2 regions of the Halomonas sp. MMSF_3323 genome follow, and region 2 is predicted to be linked to the other one. Evidence: riboswitches for the same ligand, from Rfam matches in the RefSeq annotation. Region 2 holds a riboswitch; the other holds the start of a gene.

Region 1 (7,811 bases), on a different contig from region 2:
CTCGCCGGGACGCAGGGCGTAGAGCAGGTGCTCGGCGCTGCGGGCCCCCAGCGTCGAGTGAGCGACGCGGCGGCGATCGGCTTCGCCGTGGTGCAGGATCCTGGCATCGAGGGCGCGGGCCACGTCTACCACTCGCGGTGCGGTCAGGGAGGCCCGGTAGGGCACCGCCGCGACCACCGGCAGGGTCAGATCGGCGCCGCTGGCGAGCTGCTGCTGCCAGTGCTGGCGATGGGCGCGGGCCTCGACCTCGCTGACCGAGGCCAGGGTCTGGTCGATGGCAGAGCCGTCGCCGTCCCCCGGCAGTCGCATCAGCATGGCACCCAGAGTACGGACCGAACCCACCGCGTCGATGCTCTGGCGATGGAACTGCAACTGCTTGGCCAGCTCCTGGGGATCGGCGATCTGGCCATCGGCGACCAGTACCACCTGGGCGTCGAGGGCACTGGCCAGGCGCACGTTGAGGTCGAAGGCGTAGGCGTTTCGCGGCAGTGGGCGAACGCCCTCCACCACGATCAGCGCCGGTGCCTTGCCGGTGGCAGGGCGGGCGACGCGGGCGTGGCGCTCCACGGCGAGTTCCAGCAGACCATCGCGATCGTCGCGGCCGAGATACTGCTCCAGTGTCTGGCGCGAGATCGGACGCGGCGAACCTATGCCCAGGGTACTGGCCACCAGCGAGCGGGCGCGTTCGTCGTTGTCACTTGCCTGCTCGCCACCTTCGGACTGGCTGAAGGGCTGCAGAAAACCCGCGTCCAGCCCCAGCGTATCCAGCGCACGAAGCAGGCCGAGGCCGGCGGAGGTGAGGGCGACGCCGTCGTCGATGGGGATCAGCAGCAGCGTGCGGGACTGGGTGCTCACAGAACCTCCTCGAGCTTTGGCGTGGACGTCAGGCTCACGATCAATTCCCGGGTCTGGCTGGCGATATAGCCTTCCTCGTCGGTGGGGATGACGCGGATCTCCGGCGCCGAGCTGGCGCCTCGGTCGTGGATCTGGCCTTCCTCGCCACGCCCGAGGCTCTCGTTGGCGTCAGCGTCCAGGCGCACACCGAGGGCCTCCAGGTGGCCCAGCGTCCGGGCGCGCACCAGGGCAGAGTTTTCGCCGATGCCGCCGGTGAAGGCGATGCCGTCGATCCGGGGCAGGGCACAGGCCAGGCCCGCCAGGGACTTGGCCAGGCGGTAGCAGAAGACTTCGATGGCCAGGCTCGCGCCGGCGTGACCTTCACTGGCGGCCTGTTCGAGCTCACGCATGTCGTTGGTCAGCTCGGACAGCCCCAGCAGTCCGCTCTTCTGGTTGAGCAACTGATCGACGCCCTCCAGCGACATGCCCAGCTGCCGCGCCAGGTGCAGGTGCAGGCCGGGGTCGACGTCACCGCTGCGGGTGCCCATCACCAGGCCTTCCAGCGGGGTCATGCCCATGCTGGTGTCCAGGCTTCTGCCGGCCCACACCCCGGTGGCGGAGCAGCCATTGCCCAGGTGGGCAATCAGCCAGCCGCCTTCACCACGGGCGCTGACTTCTGCCAGGCGGCCGGTCACGTAGGCATGGCTCGAGCCGTGGAAGCCGTAGCGACGGATGCCGTGTCGGCTGTAGAGCTCTTCGGGGATGGCGTAGCGGTAGGCGTGGGGCGGCAGGGTCTGGTGGAAGGCGGTATCGAACACCGCCACCTGAGGCAGATCCTCGAACAGCCGGCGCGTGGCGACGATACCGTCGAGGTTGGCCGGATTGTGCAAGGGAGCCAGGCTGATGGTCTGGCGAATGGTGCGCACCACGGCGTCGTCGAGCAGGGTAGCGGCGGTGAAGCGCTCGCCGCCGTGTACCACCCGGTGGCCGATACCGATGGGCCGGTGGACGCCAAGGTGCTCAAGAATCGTCTTGAGCGCCAGGGCGTGGGTCGCACGGGGAAGCGAGACCTCGCGGGCGCTGCCGTGTTCGTCCGTCAGCTTGAGGCGAGCCTCGTGGCTGCCCAGGCGCTCGGCGATACCGGACAGTCGGGGAGCGTCGGGGGCCTGATCGATCAGCGCGAACTTGATCGAAGAGGAGCCGCAGTTGATCACCAGAATCGGGGCTTTCATGCCATCTCCAGAAAAGACGCCTTGGTGAGGCGAGAATGCGTGGGATGGCGGCGAATCTAGCACCGCCCCGGGGCGCGAATAATTGGCCTGGGGAGGTAGTCGAACGGCTTTGCTGGTGGATCCGACGAAGCCGTGATGAGCGTCAAGTGCATGAATCTTCGGATTAGACTTTTGTCTAACTTTGTGCGGCAGAACTGGAACCGGGCGTACAAGACTTGCATCCCCGAGCAGTCGAACGCTGCCCGGGGATGCGCCGGGGAATGGCTTGTCTCAGACCTCCTTGTTCAAACCTCCTTGTACAGCTCAGCGCCTTGTTCACGGAAGACCCGGGCGCGCTCCTCCATGCCGGCCATGACGGCGTCGCCGTCACCCTCCAGGCCGTTGTCGCGGGCGTAGTCGCGGACCTCCTGGCTGATCTTCATGGAACAGAACTTGGGGCCGCACATGGAGCAGAAGTGGGCCACCTTGGCGGAGTCCTTGGGCAGCGTCTCGTCGTGATAGGCGCGGGCGGTGTCAGGGTCGAGGCCCAGGTTGAACTGGTCCTCCCAGCGGAACTCGAAACGCGCCTTGGACAGGGCGTTGTCGCGGCGCTGGGCGCCGGGATGCCCCTTGGCCAGGTCGGCGGCGTGGGCGGCAATCTTGTAGGTGATGATGCCGGTCTTGACGTCGTCCTTGTCGGGCAGGCCCAGGTGTTCCTTGGGGGTGACGTAGCACAGCATGGCGCAGCCGTACCAGCCGATCATCGCCGCTCCGATGCCCGAGGTGATGTGGTCGTAGCCCGGGGCGATATCGGTCACCAGTGGCCCAAGGGTATAGAAGGGCGCCTCGTCGCAGTACTCGAGCTGCTTGTCCATGTTCTCCTTGACCAGGTGCATGGGCACGTGGCCGGGGCCTTCGATCATCACCTGGACGTCGTGCTTCCAGGCGATATGGGTCAGCTCACCCAGGGTCTTGAGCTCCGCCATCTGGGCCTCGTCGTTGGCGTCGGCCACCGAGCCCGGACGCAGGCCATCGCCCAGCGAGAAGGCCACGTCGTACTGCTTGCAGATCTCGCAGATTTCCTCGAAGTGGGTGTAGAGGAAGCTTTCCTGGTGATGGTAAAGGCACCACTTGGCCATGATCGAGCCACCGCGGGAGACGATGCCGGTGACCCGGTTGGCGGTCAGCGGCACGTAGCGCAGCAGCACGCCTGCGTGGATGGTGAAGTAGTCCACGCCCTGTTCGGCCTGCTCGATCAGGGTGTCGCGGAACACCTCCCAGGTGAGGTCCTCGGCCACGCCCTTGACCTTCTCCAGCGCCTGATAGAGCGGCACCGTGCCGATCGGTACCGGCGAGTTGCGGATGATCCACTCGCGGGTTTCGTGGATGTTCTGGCCAGTGGACAGATCCATGATGGTATCGGCGCCCCAGCGGATGCCCCAGGTCATCTTCTCGACCTCTTGCTCGATGGAGGAGGTCACCGCCGAGTTGCCCAGATTGCCATTGATCTTCACCAGGAAGTTGCGCCCGATGATCATCGGCTCGGCTTCCGGGTGGTTGATGTTGGCGGGGATGATGGCGCGCCCGGCGGCGACTTCCTGGCGCACGAACTCTGGGGTGATCTCCTCGGGAAGACGGGCGCCGAAGCCCTGCCCGGGATGCTGGTGGTCAAGGATGCGCTCGACCTCATCGCTGCCTCGATAGCCATCGGCCAGGGCCTGTCGACGCTGGTTCTCGCGGATGGCGATGAACTCCATCTCCGGGGTGATGATGCCGCGGCGGGCGTAGTGCAGCTGGGTAACATTGCCGGCGCGGCCATCGGCGCCACGACGTGCGCGGCGCGGCGTACGAGTCAGTTCGAAGCGCAGCGGAGCGAGCGTCGGGTCGTTGGCACGTCGGCGACCGTAGTCCGAGGTCGGGCCATCGAGCCATTCGGTGTCGTCGCGCTCCTCGATCCAGGGCCGGCGCAACTCGGCAAGCCCGCGACGCAGGTCGACCTCGACCTGGGGATCGGTGTAGGGGCCGGAGGTGTCGTAGACCAAGAGCGGCGGATTGGCCTCGTCGGCCCCGGAGGTGCGGGTCGCTGACAGCGAAATCTCGCGAAACGGCACCCGCAGGTCGTCGCGGGAGCCCTTTACATAGACCTTGCGCGAACCCGGCAGGGGCGTAACTGCGGCCTGGTCGACCTGGGCGGTCTCGGCCAGGAAGTGCGCGCTATGGCGGGGTTTGTTTGCGGAAACGGGTTGATCGAGCGGCATTGGCTTGTCCTTCTCACGGCACTGGGTGCTGGCGTTGTTGTGTGCATCGCGTGAGGAAGGAGGGGGCGTCGTGGCCTGGGCCGTGAGCGCTTGATCCCTACGCTGGTCCTCACCGCGATGCCATGGCATCGGGGTTACCCCCAGATCAGGTTCAACGGGTCCCATGCGCTGCATGATCTCAGCCGCCTCTGGCGGCCCCCCGTCAAGCGTGGTGCTGATTGTGTTAGTCGCTTAGATCGAGCCCCATCTGCCAGAAGTCGATCTCGAGTCGTGTCGCGTCGGCGAATATCCGTGACAGTCGCGCAAAGCGCTCGCCGGATACCTGGGCCAGCTGATCGTCGAGCCAGGCCTGCTCCTGGCGTGCGGCGGCCTGGAAGTCGTCGCTTTCGTACATGGCGATCCAGGTGTCGAAGGGATTGTCTGCACCGCGCAGGGTGTCCGAACGGGCGTTGAGCGTTCTCGCGATATCGGCGTAGCCGACCATGCAGGGGGCCAGCGCCACGTGCAGGTCCAGGAGGTCGCCGCGGCTGCCGGCGTCCAGCACGTAGCGGGTATAGGCCAGGGTAGCGCGAGCTTCGGGCAGCTCGGCGAGTTCGGCCTCGCCGATGCCCCAGTCACGGCAGAAGGCGAGATGCAGGCCGAGTTCCACATCGAGGATGGTCTTCATGCCGTCGAAGGCGCCGCGCAGCTCGTCGAGGCTGTGGCTCTTGTAGGCCGCCAGGGCGTAGGCCCGGGAGAACTGCAGCAGAAACAGATAGTCCTGCTTGAGGTAGTGACGGAAGCTGGCGTCAGCCAGTTCACCACGGCCAAGGGCGAGCACGAAGTCGTGTTCGATGTAGGCGTGCCAGTCATCGCGGCAGGCGTCGACAAGATCGGTAAAGCGGTAGCCCATGTTGCCTCCGGTTGGTGCGGATCCGGAGTGCGGCGGCTGAGGACACGGCGACGAGAAAGGAGGGAGGTGCGCGCGCAGGGGCTGTCACCACCGCCTGATTCCCTACGCCGGTTCAAGGTGTGAAGCCACACCGCACCCGGATCAGGTTCCACGGGATCGGCGCTGGCGGCCGGTGATTCGTCACCCTGGCCCTGCGCCATCTCAGCCGGATTCACCGGCACCCCGTCAAGCGAGTCTGGATCGAGTCTAGCATGACCTCGAAGGGAGTCCACCTCGGCTTGGCAAGAACCGATCCCGATCAGTAGATACGCCGCTGGGGGGAGGAGGTTTCCACGATATCGCGAGAGTGCAACTGCCCAGATATCTGGAGAAGTTTCCGCATGGTTGAGAATGCATTTTATCCGATTGAGGAAAAGTGGCGAAGTAGAGTCCTGATTGATCAATTCGACAAAGTTTCGACGATTTTGTTGTTATTTAAAGGGATATTTGCGTGGTTTTTCTTGGATGTTCTCTGGATTGTATTTGCGTGTTTTGCGGTTGCCTGATAGAGAATATGTGAGAGAATCTAGAGTGAAAAAAGTACGTTTGTTTTATCGATATTCTGACAGTCGTTGTGCGCTTGATGACTCCTTTGTGAAGAAGGGCAGAAAGTGACAGGTGTGTTGGTCCCGTCTTTATGGGAAGCATTGGTTCGCCGAGTTTTCATGGAAGCTAAAAATGCTTGCTTTGTTCTCTTTTGAACCACCCGTGGGGCAGGGAAATGGTGCATGGGAAAGGTTCTATGAAGGGCTCCGGGGCCGTTGTCAGTGCTCGTTTCTCAACACAATAGACAAATATTTCGCCTATCTTTTTTTATGCAAATATTTTAGAAAGGAAGACGAGATGCCAGTGTTGGCGTAAACACTCCTATTCGTCGTGGTAATGTGTGATTTAAGATAGACGTTATCAATTTTGTTCGTTCACGACCGATGTTATATATTATGTTTGAGGTGATTAATATGAATCCATATTCGACACTTCCAGACCGTGCCTTCTGGAAAAAAGCTGTATCAGAAAAGTCGATTTTTGACATATCCAATTTGTGGTCTCCAAAGTTCAAGATCACAAAGGATAGTAGGGTGGTTACCTTCGGTTCCTGCTTTGCGCAACATATTGGAAACGCTCTTGATAGCAGAGGGTTCAACTGGGTCTCGACAGAAACTCCACCTAGGGGGCTCTCGCAGGAAAATGCAAAAAAATACAATTACAATATATTTTCGGCAAGAACCGGGAATATATACACCACCTCATTGTTGAAGCAGTGGGTAGAGTGGGCAACAGGGATAAAAGAGCCGCCTGAGGAGATTTGGGAAAAGAACGGAAGGTTCTATGATCCCTTTCGCCCCGTGGTGGAACCAGAGGGTTTCTGTAGTAAAGAAGAGTTAATGCTCTCTCGAGAGGAGACAATAAAAGCGTTTAGGGAATGCATCTTCTCATCAGACTTCTTTGTCTTCACCTTAGGGTTGACTGAAAGCTGGTTCAATTCGGAATACGGCTACGAGTATCCGATGTGTCCCGGGACTTCAGCAGGGACCTACCTGAAAGGTATCCATGCGTTCAAGAATCAGATGTATCCCTCTGTGATGAATGATCTGCGAGATGCCATAGAAATAATGCGTCATGAGAATCCTGAGTTACGCTTTATATTGACAGTTTCCCCTGTTCCTTTGGTAGCGACAAACTCCAGGAACAACGTGATCGTCGCTACAATGGAATCCAAGTCAGTGTTGCGTGCCGTGGCTGGGCAGATTTCTAGAGGTTGTAATTATGTGGATTATTTTCCTTCGTATGAAATAATCAACAGCCCGGTTTTCAAGGGGGTGTTTTTCGAACCCAATCAACGAAGTGTTAACCCCCACGGTGTCGATTTTGTGATGAATCATTTTTTTTCTTCTCTGAGGAAAAAGTTTGGCGCTGAGATTTTCGGAAAACAAAACAAGAGGGTAGGTAGCGTAAAGAAAATGAATGATCTGGTTTGCGAAGAAGAGATCTTCGACGCCTTTGGAGGTAAGGAATGAAGAAAAATATTTGTGTGCTGGGCAATAGCCACGTTGGTGCTTTGAAAAGAGCCTGGGACCTGATGCCAGAGTGGCATCAAGAATATAATCTTGTCTTCTTTACCGCTAGAAGTAATGGCTTGGGTGGACTGTTTCTCATCGATAATAAACTGGTTCCAAAAACAGATAGATTAAAGAGGACCATCACCTATACATCGGGTGGCAAGAGTGAGATTGATATCGTTGAATATGATCTATTCTTGATTTACGGACTTCAGATGGAAGTTTTTTTTGTCGAACCTGGAAAATTTTTTTCATCAGCAGTAATAAAGCAAACCGTGCTGGATAGTGTCAAGGGTACGACGTCCTGGAAGATCATGGAAATGATCAGGAGCGTGACCAATAAAAAGATATATGTTGGACATAATCCCCTGCCTATTCGGAAGAAAGGTGATGATAGAAGTTATCCTCCGGAAAGCTACCTGTCCGGAATAAAGTTGATGAACGATGAAGTGTATGATAAATGCAATGCCGAGTTGATCGCTCAGCCTGCTGATACCATCGTCAACGGATGTTTTAC
Region 2 (7,811 bases):
ATTCGCCAATACTATGCTGGCGCTGTGGGACTCCTGGAGTGACGACGCCCTGGTGAGGGATCGCCAGGGCGATTACGTCGACGCCAGCCGGGTCGGTCCCATCCATCATCACGGCGAGCACTTTCTGGTGGATGGCCCGCTGACGGTGCCGCGTCCGCCCCAGGGCCACCCGGTGCTGTTCCAGGCAGGCGCCTCGGATCAGGGCCGTGACCTGGCCGCGCGCTACGCCGAGGCCATCTACGGGGTGGCCTACGATCTGCCCTCCGCCCAGGCCTACTACAGCGATCTTCAGGCCCGGGTAAAGGCCGCGGGCAGACCGAAGGTCGCGATCTTGCCGGGACTCGTCACCTACGTCGGCTCCACCGAAGAGGAGGCCAGACGCAAGCAGCGGGAGCTCGACGAACTGTTGCCGGTGGACAGCTCCCGGCGCCAGTTGAGTCAGTTCATCGGTCAGGACGTGAGCGACTGGGAATTGGATGCCCCAGTACCCGAGCTGCCGCCACTGGAGGCCTTCAACGGGCCCAAGGGGCGCTACGCCACGATTCTGCGGATCATCGAGAGCGAACGACCGACGCTGCGCCAGTTGCTGGGACGGCTCGCCGCCGGTGGCGGCCACTGCACCATGGTCGGCACCCCGGAGCGTATCGCCGACGAGATGCAGCGCTGGGTCGAGCAGGGCGGGGCGGACGGCTTCAACCTGATGCCGCCGTCGCTGCCGGACAGCATCGAGGACGTGGTCGAACAAGTGGTACCGGAACTGCAGCGCCGCGGGCTGTTTCGACGCGAGTACCAGGGCCGCACCCTGCGCGACCACCTGGGGCTGGCGCGTCCCGGGCGCTGATGAGCCGGAACTGCCAAGGCCCTTGATCGCCAGGCCTTGAAACCACAACAGCGGGACGCGTCAGCACGTCCCGCTGTTTTTTATCACGCCTTGCCAGACTGTCAGCGTGGCGGTGTCAGCTCTGGAAACGCCGCACCAGGCTGCCCATGCGGGTGAAGTCATAGTCCTGGCGGGATGGCAGCAGCTTCATCAGCACCAGCGAGACCAGCACCGGCACGAAGGCCGCCAGCAGGAAGGATTCCAGCAGGGTGGCGGTACCGCCGCTGGGGGACGGGAACATCGCCAGCCCGGCGACCAGACCTGCAGCGGTGCTGAGGACCGCGTTGCGCCCGTCGTAGCGGCGATTGAACAGACCGAAAAACACTGGGAAGGCCGCCGCCGAGCACAGCAGGTCCGCCAGCAGGAACAGATAGAGCACGCTGTAGCCCTGGGCCGCCACCCAGGTCACCGGCACCGCTGCGGCGACGATCAGCCAGCGTGCCAGGCGCATCAGGGTGGCTTCGCTGGCCTGGGGCAGCAGCCGGTGCATGTCGACGGCGATGATGCTGGAGGTGGCGTTGACGGTGGTGTCGGCGCTGCTCATCACCAGGGCCAGACCCAGCGGAATCAAGGCCAGGGCGAACCACAGCGGCACCTCGGACAGCAGCACGCTGAACAGCGCCACCGAACCGTCTCCCTCGAGCCCGAGGCCGACGAAGGCCAGGCCGAACAGGCCCATCAGCACGATCACCGGAAAGTTGAACAGCCCTGCGATCCAGAAGCCCCGCCGCAGCACCTTGCTGTCCCGGGCGGCGTAGATGCGCTGCCAGGTGCCCTGGTAGAACAGGCCGGTCAGCATCACCGCGATAAAGAACGTCAGACCGGCACGCAGGCCACCGGCATCGGTGACATCCAGCAACTGGGGCGCACGCTCCTGCAGGCCCTCGAGCGTCGGCGCGACGCCGCCGGCGGCCTGCCAGCCGAACACCAGCAGCAGCGCCAGCAACGGCAGGATCACCAGCATCTGTACCTTGTCGGTGAAGATGGTGGTGCGCAGGCCGCCGTAGAAGGTGTAGAGCAGGGTCGCGATCATCACCACGCAGGCGGTCAGCCACAGCGGGATCGGCGCCAGCAGGGTGACCATATGGGCGATCGCGGTGAGGCCTGCCGCCAGCGAGATGAACAGATAGAACAGCATGATCGTCAGGGTGAAGGCGTACATGGTGCGCCCGTAGCGATGGATCACGAACTCGGTGAGGCCGTGGCCTTCGGGGATCAGCTCACGCATGCGTCGTCCCAGCGGGATCATCACCAGGCGCGGGACCATGGAACCCAGCGCATAGCCCAGTACCGCGCCGATGCCGCCCCAGGTGGCCGCCTGGGCGGGGCCGAACAGGATCCAGGTGCCCAGGGTGGTGGCCACCAGGGTCAACACCGTGGCGCGGGTGTTCTGGCTGTTGCGAGCCGAGATGTAGTCATCCAGGCCGCCCTGACGACGTCGGGCATAGATCAGGCCGGGGATGGCAAAGATGGCGGCGCACAGCAGAAGCCACAGCGCCGTCCAGGTGGGATCGAGCATCATCGAAAGAAGACCTCTTTCTTGTCGTTGTCCGCAGGGACCGGTGGACAGGCGGGACGAGCGGCGGACAGGAAGAAAGAGGAGATAACGCAACCATCCTTCCCTTCGCCGGCATGACCCGGATCAGGTTCAAAGGGTTACCGCGTGATGCGGAATCTCAGCCGTCAGGCTCCCCCAGGAATGCGCACAGCGTAGGACCGCCTCCGATGGCTGTCAATTGGCGCTTTGGCCGCAGCGACGGGGCGTCAGACGGTGGGCGAGGTGCGGAGGCTGTGCCAGCCATCGTAAAGCCAGTTTGCCGCTCGGCTTGGATCGATGTCAGCCATCGCCAGATAGCCATGACAGCAGGCCTCGCGGCTCGCTCGCACAATGGTCGAGGCGTCGGTGGCGTCCATCACCAGGGTGCGTCGGTGCCCGCCGCCGCCGCGCAGGAAGGGGGCCGCGGGAGCGCGCTGGAACTCGACGCCTGCCGGCAGGGGCGCTGTCGAGTGATGCGTGTCGGGGTGGTCTGGGGCGCACAGGATGACCTCGAAGCCGAGCCGTTGTCCCTGGCGCGCCAGGTCGGCATTGACCGGGGCGTGGCCGGTCAGCACCAGACGCAAGGCCGGCTGGATCAGCACCTCGACGACGTCGTCGCCGATCTGGACCAGCGGACTGGTTGGCGTGGGTCGCTGCAGGTTCATGGACGTACTGCCCAGGCTGACGCGGCGGATCAGCGATGGCTGGCCGGCGAGCGTTGCATGGATGACCTCCAGGTGCACCAGGGTCTCGCTGCTCGGTGACAGGCGCTCGACCAGGCAGGGGGTGCCATCGTTGGCGTTGTTGTCGATATTGACCAGGCAGGCGCCGCCGTCCCGGGCCTGGGACAGCAAGATGGGCTGTCCGGCGTACCTGGGGCCATCGGCATCGCTGGTGACGCTCAGGTGGGGGAAGGCGGGAGCAGGGGTGTCCAGGCGTGTGCACAGCCAACTGGTATCCCCGCGATTGGCCAGCGTCAGGGCGTGTTCGATGGCGACAAGGTCCTGGTGGTTCATGGGCAGCTCCCGCGGCGGTGTCGGCGACGCCAGCATAACGTGGAAGCGGGCAAGCGAAATAATCCGGCATCTATAAGCATCTTTTCATAGGCTAGAGAAGACGGCACGCGAGCCGCCAGGGTATTGACCTGCTGCCGGTCCAGGGCAGGGCTTACGCAAGGAGATGTCCTCATGGAGCGTTTTGCCTGGGTGGAAGAGGCATTGGTGTCGTCCGGAACGGTGCTGGTACGCCTGACGCCGGAGTTGCAGGTGCACGACGTGGTCGGTGATGCCGTGCGCGTGCTGGGCGAGCCTGGAGAGGTCTGGATCGGGCGGGGGCTGGCAGAGCTGCCTGGCGAGGCCGCGGCGGTCGCCGAAGCCTGGGTCTCCCGGGGTGCCGTTCACGCTGCCAAGCCTTCGATGCCGCTGGAATTGGGCGATGGTAGCTGCTGTCGCCTGGCCGATGGTGGGCTGGTGCTGCGACTGTCGGCTCGGCAGAAGGCAAGCCGCGGTGTCATCGCGCGGATGGCCGACCACCTGCCGGTGATGGTGGCCTACGTCGACCGCGACTTCTGCTTCCGTTTCAACAATCGTGCCTACCTCGACTTCATCGGCCTGCCTGCCGAGGCGCTGATGGGGCAGCCGGTGTCTTCGGTGCTCGATGCAGACTCCTACGCCAAGATCCGGCCACGTTTTGATCTGGCGCTGGCGGGGCAGGAGGTCAGCTACGAGGATTCCCTGGCGCTCCAGGACGGTCGCCAGATCTACTTCAAGGTCCATTATTTGCCGGACCTGGTGGAAGATGAGGTGATGGGCTTCTACGCCATCATCCAGGACGTCTCCGAGTATCGCTCGATGATCCAGCTGTTGCGGGATGTCCATACCGGGGTAAATCGCACCGATATCGGAGTATCAGAGATCGTCGACATGCTGCTGCGTGACGCCTTGAGCTACCTGAGGCTGGATATCGCGCTGGTCAGTCAGGTCGAGGGGGAGTGTTACACGGTTCGCTGGGCGGCCTCGGATAATGCGCCAGTAGGGGCCGGCGACAGCTTTGCACTGGGTGACACCTACTGTCGGCTGACCCTCGACGCCGATGACGTCTTCCATACCCACCGCGCCGGTCAGGACGAGCGAGTCAAGGGCCACCCCTGCTACGAGAACTTTCAGCTGGAGACCTATATCGGTGCACCGCTGCGGATCCAGGGCAAGGTCTGGGGGACGCTGAACTTCTCCAGTCCGTCGGCGCGGCGGCACGCCTTCAGCGAGGTCGACATCGAGTTGGTCCGACTACTGGTCGGGGCCGTCGAACGTGTCATTTCCAACGAGATGGAGGTCGAGCGTATTCGCCTCGAACGTGATCAGCTGGAAGACCAGGCGATGACCGATGCCTTGACCGGACTCCCCAATCGAAGCCAGCTGGATCGCCACGTCACCCGCCTGATCGAGGAATGCGACAGTGGCGGGATGGTGTTCTCGCTGGCCGCGGTCGATATCGACTTCTTCAAGCAGGTCAATGATGGTTTCGGTCATTCGGCCGGTGACCAGGTGCTCACCTGGCTGGCGCAAACAGTAGCCAACTGCCTGCGTGATGGCGATCTGGTGGCGCGCACCGGCGGCGAGGAATTCGTGGTGGTCATGCGGCGCACCGCCTTGCCCGAGGCGATCAAGGCGGCCGAGCGGGTGCGTCGTGCGGTGGAAGGGGGGGAAATCACCCTGTCGGATGGACAGACGATTCGCATCACCATCAGCATCGGTGTCAGTCAGTATCGCAAGGGGGAGGGGTTTGCACCGCTGTTCGAGCGCGCCGACCGGCGCCTGTACAGCGCCAAGCGTAGTGGTCGCAACCGCATTGCCAGCCTGGATGAATAGTGCCCAGGTATCGCCAGGTGCAGCGTTGTCATCGCTGACGTAGGGCTTTGCTCGTGCTGACGGATCAGGCCGAAAGGTCTGCTTTGGTTGGCTGAGTGATCTCAGGCGTCTTGGTCGAGGTTGCAGCGGCTGGCAGGCCCTGGCATCACCTTCCCATAACGGGATTTTCACCACACCCTCGGCCCCGAAGAGTGCCTCCTGCCTAGGCGTAGTTCCTGAACTTTCCAGGTTTCAATGTGTTACCCGATTCCCTTCGGTGGCGGAATGCGATAGCGGGTATGAACTTTCTCATCTTTTGCGATGTGGTTTCCTACTGCGTCGATACTGCGTTGATCATGTTGCCTGCAAAAGAGTAGATAGGAGCTGTGTTCCTACAAAAGATGTGGGTAATATCGTACATCCGTTGTTAATAAAATATTACAAAGCAGTTGCGTAATGCCGGTGTTTGTCCCACCGGTGCGCAGGGGAAAAATCATCATGCATCTCAACAAGCTTGCGTTCGGCCTGGCGTTGGGCGGGTGGGCGTGCCTGCTTGCTCCGTCCGTGCTGGCAGAAAGTCTGCTGGAACTTCACGAGCTCGCGGTGGACAGCGATCCTCAGTTTCAGGCCGACTTTCATGGTAAGCAGGCCACCGATGAGCGTTACTATCAGGCGCGCTCAGCGCTGCTGCCGCAGATCAATGTCAATGTCGAGCGCAGCGAGATCTCCCAGGACATCGTCAGTACCGACAACGAGGTCTACGGCAGCGGCAGCACGTCCTACCCGACCACCGTCTACGGTGTCTCGCTCGAGCAGTCGATCTATGACTATTCCCGCTGGGCAGCCTTTGGCCAGGCCAAGCTGGAGATCCAGCAGGCCGCGTCCGAGCTCGAGGTCTCGCGCCAGGATCTCTACCTGCGGGTGGCCGAACGCTACTTTGCGGTACTCGCCCTTTCGGAAAACCTGAGTTTCCTGCAAGCCGAAAAGAAGCAGGTCCAGACCAATCTCGAGCAGGTCAGGGCGCGTTTCGAGGACGGTTTGATTCGCGAGATCGATCTGCTCGACGCCCAGGCGCGCTTTCTGCAGGTCGAGGCGCGGGAGCTGGACGTGGCCAACCGTCTGCGCGATGCCCTCAATGCCCTGGCCGAGGTCAGCGGCGTGCGTCCGGTGGAGCTTAGCCTGGTCGATGAGGACCTGACGCTGGCGAGCCCAGAACCGTCGTCAGTCGAGGCCTGGATCGAGCTGGCGATGCAGCGCAATCCTCGTCTATCAGCCGCACGGCTGGCGGTGGAAGTGGCCAATCAGCAGGTCAAGGTGAGTCGTGGTGGTCACTATCCGACCCTCGATCTGAGTCTCGACTACGACAACGACGAGACCGAGGGCTCATTGTTCGGCGGCGGCAGCGAGGTCGAGACCCAGACCATTCGGGTCGGCCTCGATGTGCCGGTCTACAGCGGTGGGCGAGTGTCGTCGGAGGTGCGCGAAGGAACCCGTCTGATCGAGGCAGGGCAGGCTCGACTCGAACAGGTGCGGCGAGAACTCGACCGCGAGATACGTGCGGCCTTCGAGGGTATCGTCACCGCCATGTCCCGGGTCAGGGCTCTGAGCGAGTCCTTGAGCGCCAACCAGCGCATCGTCGAATACCGCCAGGTGGCCTATGAATCCGGTGTCATGCCGGTGCTCGAACTGCTCGACGCCGAGCGCGATCTGTTCTTCGCCCGCAGCGAACTTGCCAGTGCGCGCTACGACTACCTGATCAGCGTGCTGCGGCTGAAGCATGCCGCCGGCGTCATCAATGGCGAAGACCTGGCGGAGATCGACGCCCATATGAATGACCGGATGGACCTCCTTGCCTTCCAGCACTGAACCCCGGCCCTTCGCCGAGCGTCAGGCGTTGATCGAGTCCTGGCTCGATAGCCTCGCGCGTCCCTACAGTGCCGAGCGCTCGGTCAAGTGCGCTCCCGCCCGCTGGGCGCATCAGCGCAGGCTCTACAGTGTGCCGCTCGAGGGCGTTGACGCCGACGATCTGGCGGTGCGCCTCGAGGGGTTGCTGGAGTCGCTGGCGCTGGCGCCTGGCGACCGGAGGGCCTTCGTCGCCGGACTGTCGACGCAGACGATGGCGCACTATCTGCATCTCGGGCTGGAGGCCGCGACCACCAAGGTGTACTGGGAAGCGCCGCTGCCGGACAAGGCCCTGCCGGGGCGTCGCTTCCCGCTGTACCAGGCGTGGAAGTGGCGCCCTGGCGTCGACGCCAGTGTCTCCGACTATGTCCTGCTCGAGAGCGCCGAGGCGGTGCGCCATGCATTGGCGAGCACGCTTGCGGCGATGCCCCCGCTCGTCGGTGACGTGATCGAACAGCTCGAGGTCAGCCACGCGCTGGCACGAAAGCCCTGGCCACCGTTGACCGTGAGGATCGAGGAACGGCGCCAGGGTCGCGATACCGGTCGTGATTCCCTCAATCTGCATCTACATCCGGCCGAGATACGTCTGGGCGAACTGGCGGGCCTTTTGTTGTCGCTGGCTCGCGAGTGGCGCTGTACGTCGCGC

Evidence for each region. Region 2 has a riboswitch for thiamine pyrophosphate ahead of RBB39_RS12020 (sodium:solute symporter family protein). Riboswitches for the same ligand answer to the same signal wherever they lie in the genome.
Region 1: it holds a riboswitch for thiamine pyrophosphate, as region 2 does, so the genes downstream of both, tenA (thiaminase II) here and RBB39_RS12020 (sodium:solute symporter family protein) in region 2, are expected to answer to the same signal.

Annotation. Positions count from the first base shown of each region.
Region 1 covers NZ_JASHIT010000009.1:107,647-115,457, forward strand. The annotation lists gene pta (phosphate acetyltransferase) at 1-855, opposite strand, end outside; gene RBB39_RS06420 (acetate/propionate family kinase) at 852-2,066, opposite strand; gene thiC (phosphomethylpyrimidine synthase ThiC) at 2,351-4,303, opposite strand; TPP riboswitch at 4,381-4,515, opposite strand; gene tenA (thiaminase II) at 4,527-5,195, opposite strand; TPP riboswitch at 5,277-5,430, opposite strand; gene RBB39_RS06435 (GSCFA domain-containing protein) at 6,194-7,252, shown strand; gene RBB39_RS06440 (hypothetical protein) at 7,249-7,811, shown strand, end outside.
Region 2 covers NZ_JASHIT010000021.1:23,204-31,014, reverse strand. The annotation lists gene RBB39_RS12025 (LLM class flavin-dependent oxidoreductase) at 1-841, shown strand, start outside; gene RBB39_RS12020 (sodium:solute symporter family protein) at 957-2,402, opposite strand; TPP riboswitch at 2,483-2,585, opposite strand; gene RBB39_RS12015 (hypothetical protein) at 2,645-3,433, opposite strand; gene RBB39_RS12010 (diguanylate cyclase) at 3,605-5,284, shown strand; gene RBB39_RS12005 (TolC family outer membrane protein) at 5,762-7,129, shown strand; gene RBB39_RS12000 (hypothetical protein) at 7,113-7,811, shown strand, end outside.